4 regions of the Priestia sp. 179-F W1.4 NHS genome follow, and region 2 is predicted to be linked to each of the others. Evidence: riboswitches for the same ligand, from Rfam matches in the RefSeq annotation. Region 2 holds a riboswitch; each other region holds the start of a gene.
What was found. A riboswitch is a leader RNA that binds a small molecule or an ion and turns the genes downstream of it on or off. The one in region 2 is predicted to bind cyclic di-AMP.
Positions count from the first base shown of each region.

Region 1: linked by a shared signal. The riboswitch ahead of kdpF (K(+)-transporting ATPase subunit F) and the one ahead of ACH0CI_RS04320 (dicarboxylate/amino acid:cation symporter) in region 2 are both predicted to bind cyclic di-AMP.
Region 3: linked by a shared signal. The riboswitch ahead of ACH0CI_RS26105 (glutamate/proton symporter GltT) and the one ahead of ACH0CI_RS04320 (dicarboxylate/amino acid:cation symporter) in region 2 are both predicted to bind cyclic di-AMP.
Region 4: linked by a shared signal. The riboswitch ahead of ACH0CI_RS05020 (potassium channel family protein) and the one ahead of ACH0CI_RS04320 (dicarboxylate/amino acid:cation symporter) in region 2 are both predicted to bind cyclic di-AMP.

Region 1 is NZ_JBIQFF010000001.1:1,651,613-1,655,963, reverse strand. It holds gene kdpB (potassium-transporting ATPase subunit KdpB) at 1-1,444, opposite strand, end outside; gene kdpA (potassium-transporting ATPase subunit KdpA) at 1,466-3,127, opposite strand; gene kdpF (K(+)-transporting ATPase subunit F) at 3,152-3,232, opposite strand; cyclic di-AMP (ydaO/yuaA leader) riboswitch at 3,530-3,670, opposite strand; gene ACH0CI_RS09030 (hypothetical protein) at 3,686-3,823, opposite strand; cyclic di-AMP (ydaO/yuaA leader) riboswitch at 3,896-4,038, opposite strand; gene ACH0CI_RS09025 (undecaprenyldiphospho-muramoylpentapeptide beta-N-acetylglucosaminyltransferase) at 4,240-4,351, opposite strand, start outside.
Region 2 is NZ_JBIQFF010000001.1:849,312-853,662, reverse strand. It holds gene ACH0CI_RS04325 (aspartate aminotransferase family protein) at 1-352, opposite strand, end outside; gene ACH0CI_RS04320 (dicarboxylate/amino acid:cation symporter) at 461-1,696, opposite strand; cyclic di-AMP (ydaO/yuaA leader) riboswitch at 1,877-2,031, opposite strand; gene ACH0CI_RS04315 (NAD(P)/FAD-dependent oxidoreductase) at 2,632-4,101, opposite strand; gene ACH0CI_RS04310 (ATP-binding protein) at 4,318-4,351, opposite strand, start outside.
Region 3 is NZ_JBIQFF010000015.1:17,951-22,301, reverse strand. It holds gene ACH0CI_RS26115 (DedA family protein) at 16-621, opposite strand; gene ytvI (sporulation integral membrane protein YtvI) at 781-1,812, opposite strand; gene ACH0CI_RS26105 (glutamate/proton symporter GltT) at 2,025-3,284, opposite strand; cyclic di-AMP (ydaO/yuaA leader) riboswitch at 3,391-3,530, opposite strand; gene ACH0CI_RS26100 (undecaprenyl-diphosphate phosphatase) at 3,804-4,351, opposite strand, start outside.
Region 4 is NZ_JBIQFF010000001.1:980,625-984,975, reverse strand. It holds gene ACH0CI_RS05025 (TrkH family potassium uptake protein) at 274-1,593, opposite strand; gene ACH0CI_RS05020 (potassium channel family protein) at 1,597-2,256, opposite strand; cyclic di-AMP (ydaO/yuaA leader) riboswitch at 2,381-2,525, opposite strand; gene ACH0CI_RS05015 (carboxymuconolactone decarboxylase family protein) at 2,641-3,099, opposite strand; gene ACH0CI_RS05010 (Lrp/AsnC family transcriptional regulator) at 3,220-3,675, shown strand; gene ACH0CI_RS05005 (peptidyl-prolyl cis-trans isomerase) at 3,964-4,351, opposite strand, start outside.

The DNA of each region.
Region 1 (4,351 bases), 800 kb from region 2:
TACACATGACTGTTTTAATACCCATTTTACGAAGTTCATCAAAGCGTTCTTTCATTCCTGGTTTTACCGTGTCTTTTAAATAAATCAAACCGTAAATTTTATTATCAGCGGCGACGGCAAGCGGCGTGCCACCAGCTCCTGCAATTTCGTTTGCTTTTTGCTGTAAATCAGAGGGAACCTTTCCGCAATTTGACTCTACCCATGCCGTGACGGCGTCCACTGCCCCTTTTCGTACAGACACATTCTGTAAGTCAATGCCGCTCATTCGCGTTTCAGCTTTAAATTCAACAAACGTTCCTTCGGTTTTTCTAAGATCTTCTACTCCCATGCGAGTTTGGATAAAATCAACCACTGAGCGTCCTTCTGGTGTTTCGTCGTAAAGAGAAGAAACAAACGCCCATTTGTACAGTTCACGTTCGTCTATGCCTTCTATAGTCGTTAATTGATGAGCCATTCGGTTTCCAAACGTAATGGTGCCGGTTTTATCTAAAATAATTGTATTGATGTCACCAGCTGCTTCTACTGCTTTTCCTGACATGGCAATCACGTTAAACTGCGTTACTCGGTCCATCCCAGCAATTCCAATGGCCGATAATAAGCCTCCAATTGTTGTCGGAATGAGACAGACGAGCAGTGAAATTAAAATAGCCGTGTCGAGCTGAAAGTGCAGGTAGTTTGTGAAAACAGGAAGCGTCACAACTACTAGTAAGAAAATAATCGTCAGACTTGTCAAAACCGTATTTAGCGCAATTTCATTTGGCGTTTTTTGACGCTCTGCTCCTTCAACAAGCGAAATCATTTTATCTAAAAACGATTCACCTTGCTCACACGTAATTTTAATTGTAATTTCATCACTGACAACTCTTGTACCTCCCGTTACAGAGTTAAAGTCCCCGCCTGCTTCTTTCATAACAGGTGCCGATTCACCCGTAATAGCCGATTCATCAACAGACGCCAGTCCTTTAATGATTTCTCCATCTCCAGGAATCATTTCGCCTTGTGAAACGACGACGATGTCTCCTTTTTTTAGTTGCGATGCCGGAACTTGTATCATTTGCCCGTTTTGAAGCTGATTAGCTGTAATATCGCCTTTAGATTTCTTTAATGAGTTTGCCTGTGCTTTTCCTCGTCCTTCTGCTAATGCTTCTGCAAAATTAGCAAAAACAATTGTAAAAAATAACACGAGAGATACGGCAACATTAAACCCTGTGCTTACTGTACTTTCTCCGAAAAGGTCCGGAACAACGGCTAAAAAAAGCGTAATTATAAACCCGATTTCTACTACGAACATGATAGGGTTTTTTATCATCGTTCTTGGGCTGAGCTTGATAAACGCCTGCTTTACTGATTGAATAAAAATCGATGAAGCTTGTTTATCTACAGAACCTTGAATATGACTGTTGCGATCCAATTCAATATTATTTGCAAAATTCCGTTTATTCATTATGATCCTCCGCTTTCTTGATTACAGTGTTAAATACTCAGCAACCGGCCCAAGCACAAGCACTGGGAAAAACGTAAGTGCTCCTACAATAACGGTAGTTCCAATTAAAATGCCGCTAAATAAAGACGTATCTGTTTTAAATGTCCCAGGTGTTTCGGGAACAAGCTGCTTGGATGCTAGTGAGCTCGATACCGCCAGCATCGTAATTAGTCCGAAGTAGCGTCCAATATACATAACAATTCCCGTTGAAATGTTCCAAAACGGCGTTGCATCACCGAGTCCTTCAAAGCCGGATCCATTGTTTGCTGCTGACGACGTAAATTCATACAATGCCTGACTTAAGCCGTGAAAGCCAGGGTTTGATATACCTTCTATTCCTAAATGAGTGGTAAGTGCTACAGCTGTTCCTCCTAAAATTAGCAGCGGTTGCAAAATAAGCGTCACGGCAATGAGTTTCATTTCTTTTCCTTCAATTTTTTTACCTACGTATTCTGGTGTTCTTCCAACCATTAAACCTGATAAAAATACAGCAATGATGACGTACATCATAACATTCATAAATCCTGCTCCGACACCGCCAAATACGGTATTTAACATCATATTTCCAAGCGTTAATAACCCGGTAAGAGGCGTCAGGGTATCGTGCATGGTGTTGACTGCACCTGTTTCACTTGCTGTCGTCACGATGGCGTAAAGCGTCGACATGCCGACACCAAAACGGACTTCTTTCCCTTCCATATAACCGCTCGCTTCATTTAGATGAAAAGCACCAAGTCTTGGATTGCCTCCCCACTCTGTTACAAACGCTGTGCTTAAAATAACGATAAACAGCATACTCATCGCTACAAACAAGATGCGGCCTTGTTTACGCTGTCCGATCATTTTTCCGTACGTAAAAGGAAGGGCTGTTGGCAATAACAGCATAAGGACGATTTGTAATACATTGCTCCACGCATTAGGATTTTCAAATGGATGAGCTGAATTGACACCAAAAAATCCCCCTCCGTTGTTGCCTAGCTCTTTGATTGAAAGAAAAGAAGCAACTGGTCCCCTTGCTATTTGCTGCGTTGCTCCTTCTAATGTATGGGCAGTCACAGTCCCGCTTAACGTTTGAGGGACACCTAAAAACGCAAATAAAATGCCTGTTATAAAAGCGATAGGAAGTAAAATACGCGTAATTGATTTTACAAAGTCAACAAAAAAGTTTCCCATTTCCTTCCCTGCTAGCCCGCGAATAAAAGCGATTGCTACTGCAAGTGCCGTTGCTGGTGCTGCAAACATCATAAATACAACGGCTGCCATCTGCGAGAAATAGGACAAACCTGATTCGCCGCTGTAGTGCTGCAAGTTCGTATTTGTCATAAAACTAATGGCCGTGTTAAAAGCAAGAGCCGGATCCATTCCTTTAATGTGGCTTGGGTTAAGCGGCAGTACCTCTTGAAACCGGAAGATAAGATACACTACAAAAATCATAAACGTATTTGTTAACACAAGAGCCAATGCATATTGCTTCCACGTCTGATTATGCCCTTTAATTCCTGCTGCTTTAAACATAACTGTTTCTATCTTTCCTACCAAGCTAGTGTTTTTGTCGTTTGAAAACACATTCGCTATATAAATACCTACGGGCTTTGCAATAAGCGCTACAAAAACAAGCAGCAGCGCAACTGATAGTAGAAAAATCCCCACGTTTTATTCCTCCGCTTATTAAAATTGTTCTGGATTTAACAGTACATATACTAAATAAATTAAAACGAGAACTGAAATACCTAACAAAATGAACGACATGTTCACTTCTCCTCTCTTTCGTCTACTACATGAGACGACCAGCAAATAATTCCGTACATAGCAGCTGTTAATATGACAAGCGTTCCAAGCATGATCATATCCAAGTTGCTCCCTCCTAACTGTTTCCTGACAAAAATGATAGCTTCTAAGTTTAGTGACGGTTTCTTTTCATAAAGCATCACGTCCAAAAAAGCTAACCGTGAGACGTGATGCTGATTTTTCCCACTAAAAAACCGCAGAAGAGAGTTCTCTTCCGCGGTTTAATGCACGACAAATAAGCCGTGATTCACACGAATTTTTTACTCCCAAAACGCTTACGGAGTTAGCTGTCGGATTCGGGTTATGGAAGTAACCCTACTCAGTTAAGAGATTCACCCCTAGTACATACGTACAAAATATTGGGTCCCCCGCTCATAATTGATTAAGCGTATATTTGTTATTTAATTTTTAGACTTAATGCTGACTTTTACTGCTGCGTTTAAAACTTTGATTAGCTAACGTAGACAAATAGCGGTTTGCTAGATCAAAAGATTGCTGATCGCACATGGCCCGATATTCAATCATTTGAATCATTTGCTTAGATAAATGCATCCTGACGCTCCTTTCACCTATATTTTGAAAGGAGCGTACTATCCGCTGTTATAGAAAACGACCACGATTACACCATCCTCTCTCTTAACGCTTACGAAGTTAGCTGACGGGTTCGGGTCAAGAAAGTAACCCTACTCAATTAAGAGATTCACCCCTGATAATTGGGTCCTCCGCTCTTTCCTTCTCTTTCAGAAAAGACTCAGCGTTTCACAGTGGAACGTTTCATGAGAGTAATCTTACTCCTGTTAAAATTTACTGTCAACAACATTTTTTGAAATTTTAAAAGCTTTATTTTTCTATGTTTATTCATTATTTTAAAATAATAGATTCAAAAAAAAAACGAACCACTAATCAAATACCTTGATCAATGGTTCGTTTTTCACTTCGGCTAACATACGTCTGTTTCAGTCTCTTTTTTAGCTCATTTTCTCAATTTCATTTACAAGAATTGAAATGGCATCCGTTTTTGTTGCTTCACGCATTGTACGCTTCATTGTACTTGCCTGCTGCTGAAGCTCATTTACTTCA
Region 2 (4,351 bases):
CTTGAAAATGCTGAATGGCTGTTTTCATAGCCGTTTCAGTCGCTTCTGTCCCGCTGTTAACAAAAAAGCTCCACTGGAAATGATTGCTGCTTAATTCACATAGTTTCTTAGCTAAGGCTTCCGTCGGATCGCTTGTAAACTGCGACCGATATACAAACGCAACTTTCTGTGCCTGATCCGTCATCGCATCAATAATTTCTTTTACGCCGTGTCCGATACTTGCTGTAACTGCCCCTGACGAAGCATCTATGTACTTTTTTCCATCTTGGTCGTACAAATAAATTCCTTTTCCATATGAAATAACTGGGTAGTCGTCGTCGAGCAGCGGCTTTATCACATGGGTTTTATTCATTTCCGCACTCTCCTTTCAAACACACACTCTTATTAAACTGTATGCTGAAAAGAAGAGTTTCTTGCCAATAAAAAAAGCCCTAGCATATAGCTAGAGCTTTTACACATATTAAGCTGATTGCGTTACAGATTTATCGATACGCTTTGCTTCTGACTCAGCCACAATAACGGCACACGCAGCGTCTCCCGTAATATTTACAGATGTACGAAGCATGTCAAGCAAGCGATCAATTCCAATAATCAATCCGATACCTGCTACAGGCAGACCAACCGAACTCAATACCATTGCTAGCATAATGAGACCAACTCCAGGCACACCTGCTGTACCAATACTAGCAAGCACCGCTGTCAATACAACCGTCACAAGAGCACCCAGCGACAGGTCAACCCCGTATACTTGCGCAATAAAAATAGTCGCTACACCTTGCATAATTGCCGTTCCATCCATGTTAATAGTTGCACCTAATGGCTGAACAAAACTGCTGATAGACTCGGGGACACGAAGATTTTTTTGCGCCACATTCATTGAAATCGGAAGCGTTGCATTACTGCTTGATGTACTGAATCCAACTGTCATCGCAGGAGCAAAACCCTTAAAAAATTCAATAGGGTTACGTTTGGCCATAAGAGCGACTGATCCCCCATATGTTACGATTGAATGGATGAACAGCGCGAGCACGACTACAATCATGTATAGCCCCATCGCTTTAATTGCCTGCCAGCCTTGACTTCCAACCGCGGTTGCAAGAAGCCCAAATGTTCCGTACGGAGCAAACTTCATCACTAGATTCACAAGGTACATCATCAATTCATTTCCTTGCTCAAGTAAATTGTAAAGTCCTTTTGTTTTACTTCCAAGCATCGTGATACCAAAACCGATAAAGATAGAGAAAACAATAAGTTGAAGCATATTCCCTTCAGCCATCGCTTGAATTGGATTGACTGGAATCATATTTAAGAATGTCTCTCCAACCGGTGGTGCTTTTTCAGCTTCAAAAGAAGCGTTTTGTGTATCAAAAGATCCAAATGTACCCGGTTTAATTGCATACGCTAAAATTAAACCGATAATAATTGCAACGGTTGTTGTCACTAGGAAGTAGGAAACTGTTTTTGCCCCGATTCTTCCTAATTTTTTAGGATCTCCTAAACCTGCTACACCTAACGTGATAGAGAAAAACACAATTGGTACAACAAGCATTTTAATTAAGCTTAAGAAAATTTGGCCAAGCGGTGTAAACAAGTACTTGTCCAGCGGAGCAAAAGCACTTGGAGCAAAAGCATTGATTAACACTCCTACAATAGCACCAGCAATTAGCGCGATAATAATCTTTGTCGATAGCTTCATAGATTTACCTCCCGTAAATAAATTATATTAGAATGATTCTAACTACCATACTTATTTTACCATGCATTGAGGGCGATAACACTCAAAATATACAATATATTAAAAATTTTCAGATTAATAGTTTAGGAATATTTTTAGCTATACAAAAAACCATGAGAATATCATGGTTTCATAGACCTGTTATTCCCTCACTGAATGCTTACGGAGTTAGCTGTCGGATTCGGGTATGTGAGTTATCCTACTTGATTCATTCAAGATTCACCCCAAGTACATTACGCACAAATATGGGTCCTCCGTTCTCTTATAAAACAAAAGAGATTAAGCAAATAATTTTCTTTAATATTTTTGCATGATAATAATTGTTACTTTAATTAAAATTCATTTTATATGTTTCTATCAAGTTTTTATTCAAAAATAATGCATGATTTTATCGTAAAAAGTTGAGAATTGTTGTATTTTAAAATATTTACATCATATTTCAATAAACCAAAAACACCTATTTAACAAGACTTACAATCTAATGAATAAAAAATCAATTCAAAAAATAGTTTATAAAGTGAACTTTCTTCTCATTAATATCATTCATAAATATGTATAATTATTCCGATATCTATGTACTTTACTGCTTCCATAAATATTTTACTTATCAAAAAAATAACTCTTTCCAACTGTTGATTTTATCCCTGTACTGCTTGATATACACTCCCTAAAATTTCACTGACTTTATTGATGCGAAGAAATCGACATTATCAATTCCCCTTATTCTACTTAATTCTGCTCAAGATAGAAGTATAGATTTCCTACTATCTTTTAAAAAAGGAGCGGGTAATTATCATATAAAACTATCGGAGTTGGAACGGTACAAGTTCTTTACTTTTTACTTATTCCCTCTCGTTATTTAACCCATAAAAAAAGAGGCCGTGACGGCCCCTTTTTTATACAGTAACAGGTTCAGAACTTGCTTTACGATTCTTTAATTTTTCAACAATGTCACGAGCTACCCACACACCACACGCACTTGCCTGCGCGAGTCCTCGCGTAATACCAGCTCCGTCTCCTCCCACGTATAAACCGGAAATTTCAGTTTCAAACTTATCGTTTAACTTCGGGCGGGCGGAGTAAAATTTCGCTTCCACACCGTAAAACAGCGTATGTTCGGATGCTAACCCAGGCGTTACATGATCCAGTGCTTCTGTCATTTCAATTAAGCTTTTCATTGTATTGTATGGAAGCACTAAACCCAAATCACCAGGGACAGCTTCTTTTAACGTTGGTTCTAAAAAGCCTTCTTTAATTCGATTCGCTGTTGAACGGCGCCCCTTTAAAATATCTCCATACTTTTGAACAACTAAGCCTCCGTTTGACAGCATATTAGCTAATCTTGATACTTCGTGCGCATATTCGTTCGGCTGATCAAATGGATCCGAAAATTTATGAGAAACAAGCAGCGCAAAGTTCGTATTTTGACTTCCAAGCTTCGGATCTTTGTATGCGTGTCCATTTGCTAACATAATCCCTGAATGATTCTCTACTACCACATGCCCTGAAGGATTGCTGCAGAACGTTCTGACTCTTGTACCTACAGACGTATTGTAAATAAATTTCCCTTCGTACAAGTGCTTGTTGATTTCTTCCATAACAACGTTAGATGTTTCTACTCGAACACCGATGTCTACTTGATTGTTAATCATTTTCAAACGGCGTTTTTTTAGTAAGTCGCTCATCCACTTCGAGCCGTCTCGACCTGGTGAAACCACGACTTTATCAGCCGTAATTCTATCACCATTCTTCAATTCAATACCGCGCACGATATGCTGACCATCTTCTTTGTCTGTTATTAAATCAGCTACTTCCGTTTTATACTGCATATCAATTTTTTCTTTTAAGTATTCATAAATGCTTTTTAAAATTTCTAAATTTTGCTCTGTTCCTAAATGACGCACTTGGGCACGCAATAGCTTTAATCCTGCTGCGTATCCGCGTTTTTCAATTTCACGAACTTTATCAGTTAACGGATCCGTAATCGTATCGGTTGCTCCGTGTTTTAAATTAATTTCATCCACGTATTTAATTAAATCTACCACCTGTGATTCAGACAGATAATCCGTCATCCAGCCTCCAAATTCACTGGTGATATTAAACTTCCCATCTGAATATGCGCCGGCTCCACCGAAACCATTTGTGATAGAACAAGCAGGCAAACAGCCAGCAAACTCTTTTCTGCCAACTGCAGGCGGACATTTTTCAATTTTTTTCTGAAGAATCGGACAATTACGTCGATAGATATCGTGTCCTTTATCGATTAATAAAATAGTTGCTTCCGGTAATTTTAACGTTAGCTCATAGCAAGTAAAAATTCCAGCGGGTCCTGCCCCTACCACAATAACATCATAATTTGAGTTCATTGTACATTCTCCCATCATCTTTTTTCTTTGGGTAAAAGATAAAAGTTATTGACCGAATTTTCTTTTTTATTATCATTCGGTTATTTTCTAGCCATTTGATAATATATCAAAAACAAACCCTTTAGTCAACAATATACACGAACATTAAAATAAAAAAATAAAAAAACATTCGTTTTTATTTCAACCAAATAAAAACCAGCGAACGAATAGCAAGCGCTACGAAATGTTCACTGGTTCTTTAATATACGGA
Region 3 (4,351 bases), on a different contig from region 2:
CTTTTCCTCGATTTATCAGCTCTGTCCTACTTGTTTATTCCGCACATATTTAATGATAAAAAACAACGCAATTAAAACAACAATTCCGATTCCAATAGGCTGCATGTATTGAGACACAATCGGACCCACCTCTTTCCACTTAGGTCCTAACTTATATCCTAAATATACGTAAATAGCCGTTACTGGAAGCATCGCAACAAATGTGTAAATAGAAAACAGCCATACATTCATTTTTGCCATCCCGCATGGAAAAGAGATAGCTGTACGCACTCCTGGAATAAACCGTCCAAAAAAAGCGACCCCGCTACCGTACTTATTAAAAAAGCGATCGGCAGCGTCAATTTCTTTTTCTTTCACCAAAAAATATTTTCCATATTTTAAAACTAGCGGTCGTCCACCGTAACGTCCCAGTGCATAAAGAGTCAACGGTCCACACACACCGCCTACTGTACCTGCAAGGATAGCCAGATACAAGTTCATATCACCTTGGTACACCCAATACCCTACTAAAGGTAAAACAAGCTCTGCGGGGACAAACTCAAACGTTAATGCTAAAATTACGCCAAAATAAGAGAGCTGTTTTAGTGCTTCAATTAAAGAAAGTAAAACCGACTCTAACAAAAATTCTCCTCCTCATGTCATTAAATCTAAGACTGCAAAACTATAATTTAGCCGATTGATAGATAAAAACCAACGCGACATAGTTTTTTCCTTTCCCTCTTTACGTATGACGTACTACAAAAGTTTCAATAAAAAAAGCGCTAGTTTTATCCAGCGCTTTTATAGTTTAAAGTTAATTTGAATAATACCTACTTTACGAAGAGCATCGTATAAAATAACTAAAGCCGGTCCTAAAAACAACCCGACAAAACCTAAAAGTTTAAATCCAATGTACAAACTAACTAGTGCAGCCAAAGGTGAAATACCCATATTTGTAGAAAACACTTTTGGTTCTACTACACGTCTTACTACCGTAATCACTCCAAATAGAATAAATAAGCCGATTGCTAATGAGTCATGCCCTTGCGTAAGAGCAAAAATCCCCCATGGAACGAGCACCGAGCCCGTCCCAAGGATTGGTAAGATATCGACAATTACAATTAATAAACTAAGCAGCGCGGTATACGGAACATCTAATAGCCAAAGCCCTACATAAGCCATTACAAACGTCATGACACTTAAAATAATTTGTGCCTTAATAAAACCAACCCCCGCTTGGATAAGCTGAGTGATGACAACTTGTAGCTTATATTTCGTTTCTTCTGTTAAAAATGACTTAATTTTATTTTTAATAGCAGGCAGCTCAAGGCTGATAAATACAAGCGCTACTAAATAAATAAGAAACTCTAGTAGAAATCCAGGAACAGTAGCAGCAAAGCTAATGATGATTTCCACGGTACTTTTTAATAGAGAATCTAATGAATTTACGGTTTTTTCAAGCGTGCGCTCGATAGAAGAAATCACTTCTGTAGGAAGAGCGTTTGAATAGTATTTCCACTTGATAATAGTTGGATAAATCGCGGTTTCATAAATTTCTTTTACAAATGAAGGCGCTATCTTTGAAAGAGCAACCACTTGCGTAACGATTGTCCGAACAATAAAAAATCCAATAAGTATGAGCGAAACAACATATAAAATGAAGGTCATAAGCACTGCATAGACTCTCTTCATTTTAAAAGATTGATGTAATTTTTGAACAATACCCTCAAGCGCTAATGCTGTTAATAAAGCAAACACAATCGGTAAACTGTAAGGGATTAACAAACATACGATTACTATCGAGGCGATGACCCATATTCGCTTTTTCCACATACTCTACTATCCCCCAACTAGCTAAGCTATCTCTATATTTACTGATAAAGAAAGGAACCAGTGACTGCTTTATGTAAGAATAAAATCTGGATATTTTTATACCTGATGTTACATATTATAGGGTCAATTCCCATAATAATAAAGGAATTATTATGAAAAAAGCTACTTATTCTAATTTTTTGAATAGAATAAGTAGCTTTTAAATTTATAAATTAGCCGGCTCTCATGACCTCTGTACCTTTTTTAGGGTCAAATTTGCCTTCAGATTTAGACATTACAATTGCTGCTAGTGTGTTTCCTACTAAGTTAACAACCGTACGTGCCATATCCATGATTCTGTCTACTCCCGCAATGAAGGCTAATCCTTCTGCCGGAACGCCGATTGTTCCAAGAGTAGCCAGTAATACAACAAATGATGTTCCTGGCACCGCAGCCATTCCTTTAGATGTAACCATCAATACCAGAATGAGCGTCAGCTGTTGAACGATCGTTAAATCAATACCATACACCTGCGCTAAGAATAACGCTGCAATCGCTTGATAAAGAACAGAACCATCTAGGTTAAATGTATAACCAATTGGTACAACGAACGATACGATAGCTTTTGGACAGCCCATCTTTTCAAGTTTTTCCATAATTCGCGGAAGAACTGTCTCAGAACTAGATGTACTGTATGCTAACAACAGTTCATCTTTCATATAGCGGAATAAGTGGAAAATGTTAATTCCTGCCCATTTCGCAATTCCTCCTAATACAACAAGTAGGAAGAAAATTAACGCTAAGTAAACTAAGATAACAAGCTTTCCTAATGAAAGGAGTGACTCTAAACCGAATTTCGAAACTGTTACACCAATTAAAGCAAATACGCCAATCGGAGCCACTTTCATTACTAGGTTTACCACGTGAAACATTGCGTGAGAAACGCCGTCAAAGAATTGAACAACAGGCTTTCCTCTTTCTCCAATTGCCGCTACTCCAAGTGCGAACAATACTGTAAAGAAGATAATTGCTAGCATGTCCCCTTCAACAATTGACTGGAAAAAGTTTGTCGGAACAATGTGTAAGAACGTTTCAGCCACTGACTTTCCTTCTTGCTGTTCGGATGTTTCAACGTATTGTGAAATATCACTCTTCTGTGCTGAATGAATGTCTACACCTTGTCCAGGGTGAAAAATATTAGCAATCAATACACCGATTACAATTGCGAAAGTTGTAATAATTTCAAAATAGAGAATGGTTTTAACGCCCAGCTTTCCGACCTGTTTACCGCTACCTGCTCCTGCAACTCCAACGACTAAACTTGAGATAACAATTGGAATAACAATCATCTTAATCAATCTTAAGAACAAGTCTCCCAGCGGCTGCAGGTATGTTACTACACGCGGATCGTTAAACCAAATTACTCCTACAAGAACACCGAGGATTAAACCGGTAAAAATCTGCGTAGCCAAACCAAAACGAATTTTTTTCATAGATGTACCTCCCCAAAGATGTATGACATTTGTATATACTTTTCTGAAAAAACAAAAAAAGACTATTCTTAAGAAAGAACAGCCTTTTACTTACGCTATTTTGGGCTCTTTCTCTCAATAAAGCAAACGAGGTTAACTGTCGGATTCGGAATTGAGAGTTTCCTACCTTTTGTAAGGATTCACCCCAAGGCAGCTTTACTGCCGATAATGATTCCCCCGCTCTATACGATTAAGCTTATTATTCAATTTTTATAAAATTAAAACGATCTATACGTTGTCATACGTTTTTTACAGTCAATAAAACTAAACAGAAGTCTTACTTTTACTTAACTTTATACTGCACAAATATTAATTTACTATTTTTCGACACGTTTTGTCAATACCCATGTTTATAAAACGCTTTCAAAAGACAATAATATATATTTATGCAAAAAAGCTATTGCAATGTTGCAATAGCTTTTTCTTGCTTTTTAAGTCTTTATCAGAAGTTTAAATGGCTATAAAATACGCTTATTTATTTTATAAAAATACAAAATATAGAATAGCCGCTAAAATAATTCGATAAATGGCAAACGGAACTAATTTAATGCGGTTGATTAATTTTAAGAAAAAGCGAATCGATATAAGCGCAAAAATAAAGGCGCTGATAAAACCAGCAATAAAAAACGGTAGTGCATCTGATGTGAAATACTGCCAGTTTTTAACCAATGAAAGTCCACTTGCTCCTGCCATAATTGGCACTGCCATAATAAATGTAAAATCTGCGGCTGCCTTATGGCTCATTCCAAGAAGAACCCCTCCTGAAATCGTTGAGCCTGAACGAGAAAAACCTGGCCAAAGAGCAATACATTGAAACAGTCCTATACCTAGTGCTTGTCCATAAGACATTTGGTCCACCGTCTCTACACGCGGACGTTTAGGTCCAAACAAATCTGCTAGAATCATTAATACAGCTCCGACCACTAAGCCAATTAGCACCGTATTTAAAGAAAACAAATGTTCATCAATGTAATCATCAAACAAAAGTCCTAACACTCCTGCGGGTAACAAACCAACAATTACCTGCA
Region 4 (4,351 bases), 130 kb from region 2:
AATGTTTAGGACAGGGGTGCGGATTTTTCCAATGAGAAAAACCTTCAAATTTCGCCAAAAAAAGTGAATCATATTTTTGTTTCTTTCGTTATATATAGTAGGAGATTTTTTTACTATAAAAAAGGAGGGGCTTTAATGCGCCGACATTCCAAATTGCCCATTGTTCTTGTTTTTGCCTTCTTTTTATTCATCGCAACTGTTTTGTGCGTAACCTCTTATATGTCTTGAACGTATAAATAATATAAAAAAATCGCCTCATCGAAGGCGATTTTTCTATCCTAGCATTATATCTTCGTTTGGATAGCGAACGGCTTCACGCTTTTGCTTAGATAATGAAAACGCAAGCGTTAATGGCCCCACTTTTCCTAAAAACATGATAAAGATAATAATCACGCGTCCAAAGTACGAAAGTGCAGGAGTCGCTCCCATCGATAAACCTACTGTTCCAAACGCAGAAACAACTTCAAACATAATTTTTACAAACGGCAGGTTTTCCGAAATATTTAATAGGAAGATGGCCCCAAACACAAACATAATTGAAATCATCGTAATGGCTAGTGCCTTAAACACATGAAGAGGAAGAAGTCGTCTCTTTAGCAGCACAATATCTTCCCTGCTTCGTAAAAATGCCCATACAGAAAAGACAATCACCACAAACGTCGTGAGTTTGATACCCCCTCCTGTTGACGCACTCCCTGCACCAATGAACATCAATAAAACCATTAAAAACACCGTTGCGTCATGCAAATGAGCTAAATCAATTGTATTAAAGCCAGCGGTTCTTGTTGTTACCGCTTGAAAATAAGAAGCCCATACTTTGTCTCCTAATGATAAATTTCCGAGCGTATGCGAATTGCCGTACTCTAAGAAAAAAATAAAAAGCATGGCAATCACGTTAATGGCGAACGTGCTGATAATCATAATTTTTGAATGCAGCGTTAGTTTTTTATACGATTTTTTCACCCACATATCAGCAAGGACGGTAAACCCTAACCCACCAATAATAAAGAGAAAAGAAATCGTGATGTTAATAATAGGATCTCCTACATACTGAACTAAGTTATCAGACAGTAGTCCGAACCCTGCGTTATTAAAAGCCGAAATCGAATGAAACAAGCTAAAGAACAGCCCCTTAGACCATCCGAATTCCGGAACCCAGCGTATCGCTAAAAAGAGCAGTGCAACAAACTCAATTAAAAATGAAAAGATGAACAACCTTTTAACTAGCAGCACAACTCCACCGACGCTCGTCTGATTTAATGCCTGCTGAACGAGCATACGCTCTTTAAATCCAATTTTTTTACCTAGCATCATAAAAATCAGCACGGCAAATGACATAATGCCGAGACCGCCTATTTGAATTAACAGCATAATAATCGTTTGACCGATGACGGTAAAACGCGTACCTGTATCTACGACGGCTAAGCCGGTCACTGTCATAGCGGAAGTAGATGTAAAAAGGGCGTCTACCCACCGGATTGGCTCAGTAGTAGAAAAAGGCATCATCAATAGAAGAGCACCAATAATAATTCCTCCGCCAAAAATGGAGACAAGCAGCTGCGGAGGAGTGAGTTTAATGATTTGTTTTTTCATGAGTTAAACTCCTTCTTCTTCAAAACGGTTCAAATCGCGATTATGTCCGATAACAATCAGCATATCTCCTTGTTCAATTATTTCATGCGCGGTAGGCGAAATCACCATTTCCCCGTCTTTTCGCTGAAAGCCGATAATATTGCAGCCGTACTTGGCACGAATGTTCAAATCAAACAGCGTTTTATTATGAAGCTTTTTAGAAGCGACAATTTCGACAATACTATAATCCTTTGACAGTTCAATGTAATCAATGATCTTTTCTGACACCACGTGATGAGCAATCCGCTTCGCAATATCGCGCTCAGGATGAATGACTTTGTCCGCTCCTATTTTCTCCAGCACTTTTTGATGATACATATTCACCGCTTTTACCCATACTTGCTTAACGCCCATATCTTTTAAAAGCATCGTTGCAAGCACGCTTGCTTCAATATCGTCTCCAAACGAAATAAGAGCATGATCAACGTTACGAATGCCTAGCCCTTTTAAGCTAGCTTCATCAATTGCGTTCGCTTGCACGACATATGTAGCTGAGTTGCTATATTTCTTTACTACCTCCTGATTGCGGTCAATAGCGAGCACATCCACATCCAAATTAGCAAACTCTTCAACCAAACTGCCTCCAAAACGACCTAATCCCAATACAGCAAACTGTTTTTTCATAATGTATTTATTCCTTTCTTCAACTGCTGTGTGTTCTCTTAGCTTATACTTTTTCTAAAAAATTACATGTTTTTCTTAAAAAAAGCGCAAAAAAACACAGGAAGGCTCCTGTGTTTTTTCACACTCTTCCCCCTCAAAACGCTTGCGAAGTTAGCTGTCGGGTTCGGGTTTTAAGAGTAACCCTACCTTTTTAAGGATTCACCCCGGAGCACAATATGTGCGTAAATAATGGGTCCTCCGCTCCGTAATGGATTAAGCGATTTTTATTCAAATGTCTATGATCTATTTTTTAGAATAATCGACTCGATTCATGATACGTTTCACTTCACGAAAGCTATCTTACTCCTGTGGATTTTGTCTGTCAAGATATTTTTAGGGAAGACATCACTTGCGCTGCAAACTGCAAAAATCATATAAATCTAAACTGACAATCAGTTTGTGAAATTGATCAAACAAATTAATAACAGCCAAAAGCTCTAATAGCTGCGTATCACTGTAAAATTTCTTTAATTGATCCATATCAGCATCCGTCAAATCCCTTGGACGCACTCGGTATACATCTATAAATCGAAACAGCAGTCGATCTTTTTCTTCCAGCTCTTTTTCTCTTAACACTTTTTGATTAAGCGTCTTATCGCCTACATATGACATGCTCATACACGTCTCACAGCCGTTAACACCTGCTAGATAAAGCCTGATTTTTTCCTTAGTCTCTCTTTTTACTATATCACTGTTCCAAAGCTTGTCGTATAGCTCATCATACAACCTTTTTACATCTGGAATTAAATTCAGTGCTTTTTCAAAATTTGTTCCCTCTTCGTTTGTTAACAAAACTCTTGCCATTTTTCACTCACTCCTTTTTAATTATTATAGTAAAAAAAATGGAGATTTCAGATAACAAATAAAACATATTATCTGCTATTACTAATCAAATGAAACATTAATATGAAAGAAGGTTTTCAATTGAAAATTGATGAAATTGATTTATCGATTTTGCAGGCACTGCAGCAAAACAGCCGTCTTTCCTTAAGAGAGCTAGGAAAACAAATTAGCCTGTCTCCTCCTTCAGTGGCAGAGCGAGTAAGACAGCTAGAGAGCTTTGGTATTATAAAAGGATATACAATCGATATTGATTATGAAAAGCTGCAGTTGCCCGTCTCGTGTTTTATTGAAGTAACCATGAAAAACGGAGAGCACGAGCGTTTTAAAAGATTTATTTCTCAGTATCCCTATGCTTTATTCTGTGAACGCATCGCCGGACAGGCTTGCTTCATTACAAAGCTTCAGCTTCCTCACCTGCACGTACTCGAGCAATTTATTAACGAAATTACACCTTATGCCAAAACGATTTCACACATCGCCCTTTCTCACGTGGAGATGTCTTCTGCATTATTGAGTCATTTAAAAGATGAAAAGTGATTGAAACATACGTTCACCGTACTAACGAAAAGATCCGAACGATTCATCGTTCGGATCTTCTTTCCACTAAACTAATTCTGTCCTAGCCTCTTTTATTCGTCCAAAAGCATAAAAAATAACCCTCCAAAGCTGGAGGGTATAAATTTTCCGAATAATGAAAGTTTTACAATTTCATTCTATCAGGTACCGACATTTCTGTCTACTTAAAAATGTAAAAGAGCTCTCTATTAATAGAAAGCTCTTTTACCTGCTTGTTTTTTGAAAACAATCAATCTATATAAAAGGGAACTACCTAAGGTTGAAAGTCACGTGAAACCTTGGTAGTTGATCCTGGATATACCGGTTGATATGATTCAAAACAAGTTCTTTCATCATTTCTTCTTTGACTTCTGATTCCGTTTTTTTATCTTTTTGTTTTAAAATAAGAATATAATAGACTTTACCCATTTTAATGGGCTTACTACACTCTCCGATGTGCTGTTTTTTTAAAACATCTATAAAAGAGGGAGATAGATTCGAAAGCTTTAGATTATCATCATTCTCTATTTTGCTGATGGTCTGGACATCAGCATATTTTTTTTGAACGTCTTGAAGCGATGTTCCTTTTTGCAGCTCAGCCGCAACGGTCTCGGCATCATGTAAAGTTGTAAAAGTTAGCTGCGAAAAAGATACGCGC